DNA from 2 places in the Streptomyces sp. NPDC006174 genome. Region 2 is predicted to be linked to the other one. Evidence: riboswitches for the same ligand, from Rfam matches in the RefSeq annotation. Region 2 holds a riboswitch; the other holds the start of a gene.
What was found. A riboswitch is a leader RNA that binds a small molecule or an ion and turns the genes downstream of it on or off. The one in region 2 is predicted to bind cobalamin.

Region 1 (2,158 bases), on a different contig from region 2:
CTCCGGGTCGATGTCCTGCTCGGCCCGGGCGTCCAGCGGGACGTGGAGGAGGGAGGAGGAGGCGGAGACGTCGACGTGGTCCGCGAGGCCGAGGAGCGTGCCGAGGGTGGCGAGCGACTTCTCGTAGTCGTTGATCCAGATGTTGCGGCCGTTGACGACGCCCGCGACCAGGCGCTTGCCGGGCAGTCCGCCGGCCGCCGCGAGGTCGGCGAGGTTCGCGGCGCCGGACTCGGTGAAGTCCAGCGCGAGCCCCTCCACCGGCGACTTGGCGAGCACCGGCAGCGCTTCGCCGAGCCGTCCGAAGTAGGAGGCGACCAGCAGCTTGGAACGGTCGGTGAGACCACCGAGCTCGCGGTAGGTGCGGGCGGCGGCGTTCAGCTCGGCCGGGGTGCGGTCCTGGACGAGCGCGGGCTCGTCCAGCTGGACCCACTCGGCGCCGGCGGCCCGGAGGTCGGCGAGGACTTCGGCGTACACGGGAAGCAGCCGGTCCAGGAGGGTCAGCGGCTCGAAGTCGGCGGCGACACCGGGGGCCGCCTTGGCGAGCAGGAGGTAGGTGACGGGTCCGACGAGGACCGGGCGCGGGGTGTGGCCGAGCGCGAGGGCCTCCTTGAACTCGGCGACCTGCTTGGCGGAGTCGGCGGTGAACACCGTGTCCGGGCGCAACTCGGGTACCAGGTAGTGGTAGTTGGTGTCGAACCACTTGGTCATCTCCAGCGGCGCCACGTCCTGCGTGCCGCGGGCCATGGCGAAGTAGCCGTCGAGGGCGTCCGCCTGGACCGCCTCGCGGTGCCGCGCGGGGACAGCGCCGACCATGACGCTGGTGTCCAGGACGTGGTCGTAGTGCGAGAAATCACCGGTCGGCACCTCGTGGACTCCGGCCTCGGCGAGCCGCTGCCAGGTTCCCCTGCGCAGTTCGGCGGCGGTCCGCCGGAGAGTGTCCGCGTCGACGCGGCCCTTCCAGTAGCCCTCGATGGCCTTCTTCAGTTCACGGTTCCGACCCTGGCGGGGGTAGCCGTACACGGTGGCCCGTGCTGCCGCGGCTGCGGGCTTCGCTGTCACGTGACTCTCCTTCGCGAGCATGTCTCCAGCTGTTCCCGGGACGGAACGCGGACGCGAAGGGGTGACGAAATCGGGCGGAAGCACGACACGTTGCCCGTGTCCGTCCGCCTGACGGTTACGCCGACCCGCCCACGAGGTCACCGGGAACTCCGCACGCGAACGGTCGCGTGCGGGCAACGGGCAGGTCTTCGGACTCGCGGGCACGTCTGCCGGAGGCAGACACCTACTGGCCGTCGCTTCCCAGACCCGGCCGGGCCCAGTGCGTATGACGGCGGTCGTTCCCACTCACCGCTGCGGGGCAGTCCCGGATTCCCACCGGGTTCCCTCTTACGACACCCTGTCTGGCGGACAGGGCGAACCAGCTGCACCGGCCACCCTAAGCGGATGGCCGCCGGGCGCACACCGTTGTTCACTCTTCGGACGGCGATATGAGACACGGACTCCGAACGAGTGGTGGCGGGTTCGGCTCCTCTTCGCCGGTTCGCTGACTTCTGGTCAGATCGTGCGGGCATGGTGACGCAGATGTAACCGAATGGCGTAGGCGAACCGGAACCACAGAGCGTCACAGGCCGTTCTTCTTGCCAATACCCAGCCGCCGACCCGCGGCGGCGACGAGTGAGGGAAGCGCCATATGAAGAAGACAGTCGGGTGGGCCCAGGACGGCGACGACTGGACGATCACGGTGAACGGCACCCTGTACCGGGCCGTCGAACGGCCCACCGACGGGCGCGTGCACAACTATCTGGTGCGGGGCAACGACCTGACCGCCGAGTGCCCGAGCCTCGGTCATGGGCTCGGCGTGATCCGGGCGCACGAGTCCCGCAGCTGACCTCCGACCGGGTCCGACGACGAGGCGCGGGCGGCCGCCGCGCCTCGACGCGACCCGCGGCCCTGTGTCACGTGACCCGCTCACCGGTCCGGGCCCCCGCTCGCGGGCCGGGGCCCGACAGCTGAGGGCCGGTCGGCGGTTGTCGGCCGTCCGCCGCCGGAGGGAGAATCGGGGCATGGCTGATGTACGCGTACAGATCAACGCCCTCGTCATCGACGCCGCCGACCCGGAGCTGCTGGCCGCGTTCTGGTCCGAGCTGCTCGGCAGGCC
Region 2 (2,158 bases):
CGGCATGGTCATCGTGATGATGGCGGTCGACGAGGAGGCCAGGATCTCGCTCTACTGCGCTCCGGTCTGGGCGCTCCTCCTAGGCGTCTCCTACCTCGTGCTCAAGTCGCGCGACCCGGAGAACACCGCCTTCGCCAAGCGCTGACCCAGGCTTAGGGCGGGCCCGACGACCACGGGCCCACGACCGGCCCTCCTCCCGGACGCCCCGGCCGCTCACCCTCCCCCCACGGCCCCGGGTGTCCACCATGCGGCCCTCTCCGTACCACCCATCGGTACGGAGAGGGCCGCATGCCTATCCTGGCGCCATGCTGACCATCACCCAGGCGCTCCACGACCAGATCGTCGCCCACTCCCGCGCCGACCACCCCGACGAGGCGTGCGGTGTGGTGGCGGGACCGGCCGGGACCGGGCGCGCCGAGCGCTTCATCCCGATGCTCAACGCCGCCCGCTCGCCCACGTTCTACGAGTTCGACTCCGGCGACCTCCTCAAGCTGTACCGCGAGATGGACGACCGCGACGAGGAGCCCGTGATCATCTACCACTCGCACACCGCGACCGAGGCCTACCCGTCCCGCACCGACGTGACGTACGCCAACGAGCCCGGCGCCCACTACGTCCTGGTCTCCACCGCCGACACCGACGGCTCCGGCCCCTTCCAGTTCCGCTCGTACCGCATCGTGGACGGCGAGATCACCGAGGAAGACGTGCGGGTCGTCGAGGCGTACTGAGCGGTAGCGCGCCCTCCGGGGGCCCCGCCGACCCGCCGGACGGGTCTGGCACACTGCACCCCAGACCCGAACACAAGGCAGCGGGAACCAGGAAGCCGGTGCGAATCCGGCACGGTCCCGCCACTGTGACCAGGCCCCCTTCCCGTACGGACTCCGTACGCGGACGGCGGCCCGGAAGCCAGGAACTGGCCCGCTGCCTTCTCGCATCGACCAGGGGACGCGGAAATCCCCCGGAGAGGCCCCGCCATGTCCCGGCGCACCCCCGCGCTCATAGCCGCCGCCGTGCTGCTCCCGCTCGCCCTCACCGCCTGCTCCACCTCACAGAGCCCCGACGCCAGGAGCGAGCCCGAGGCCGCGGCGAAGAGCGACGGCTTCCCGTACACCGTCACCAACTGCGGTGTCACCACCACGTACAAGGCCCCGCCGAAGCGCGTGGTCACCATGAACCAGCACGTCACCGAGATCATGCTGGAGCTCGGCCTCACCAAGTCCCTCATCGGCACCGCCTACCTCGACGACCAGGTCCTGCCGAAGTACGCGAAGGACTACGCCTCCGTCCCGGTCGTCGCCGAGGAGTACCCCTCCTACGAGCAGGTCCTCGCCACCAACCCCGACTTCGTCTACGGCGGCTACAGCAGCGCCTTCACGGCGGGCGACGGCCGAGGCCGCGAGGCGTTCAAGAAGTCCGGCATCGAGACCCGGCTCAACACCGAGAGCTGCGCCAAGGCAGACACCCCGATGGAGACCCTCTACGAGGAGATCCGCGAGGTCGGCCGCACCTTCGGCGTCACCGACCGCGCCGAGGCCTGGATCAAGCAGGCCAAGGCCGACAACGCGGCCACCGCGAAGAAGCTGGCCGAGCTGAAGCCGCTCTCCGTCTTCGTCTACGACAGCGGCGACAAGACCGCGTTCACCGCGGGTGGCAAGGGCATCGGCAACGAGCTGATCAAGCGCGCCGGCGGCACCAACATCTTCGCCGACCTCGACAAGTCCTTCGGCGACGCCTCCTGGGAGAACGTCGTCGCCCGCAAGCCCGAGGCGATCGTGATCTACGACTACGGCTCCACCACCGTCGAACAGAAGAAGAAGCGCCTCCTCACCGACCCGGCCCTCGCCGACATCCCGGCCATCAAGAACAAGCGCTTCGCGGTGATGCCGCTCTCCGACGCGGTCCTCGGCGTCCGCGTCCCCGCCGCCGTCGAGAAGCTCGCGGCCCAGCTCCACCCGGCGGCCACCACCTCGTGACCTGCCGCACCTCCGCACCGCGGCGGCTGCTCCGCTACACCCTGGTCGTCGGCGTCCTCGCCGCACTCCTCGCAGCCGCCGTGGTCGCCGCTCTCGCCCTCGGCTCCGTCCGCATCCCGCCCGGCCAGGTCATCGACATCCTGACCGGCCGGGCGGAGGCGAGCCCGTTCCGCACGATCGTCCTG

Region 1: linked by a shared signal. The riboswitch ahead of metE (5-methyltetrahydropteroyltriglutamate--homocysteine S-methyltransferase) and the one ahead of ABZ267_RS31905 (ABC transporter substrate-binding protein) in region 2 are both predicted to bind cobalamin.

The regions. Positions count from the first base shown of each region.
Region 1 is NZ_JBEXTJ010000008.1:337,098-339,255, reverse strand. It holds gene metE (5-methyltetrahydropteroyltriglutamate--homocysteine S-methyltransferase) at 1-1,059, opposite strand, end outside; cobalamin riboswitch at 1,221-1,437, opposite strand; gene ABZ267_RS20850 (hypothetical protein) at 1,691-1,888, shown strand; gene ABZ267_RS20845 (VOC family protein) at 2,064-2,158, shown strand, end outside.
Region 2 is NZ_JBEXTJ010000019.1:129,883-132,040, forward strand. It holds gene ABZ267_RS31895 (amino acid permease) at 1-145, shown strand, start outside; gene ABZ267_RS31900 (M67 family metallopeptidase) at 306-728, shown strand; cobalamin riboswitch at 774-937, shown strand; gene ABZ267_RS31905 (ABC transporter substrate-binding protein) at 975-1,973, shown strand; gene ABZ267_RS31910 (iron ABC transporter permease) at 1,970-2,158, shown strand, end outside.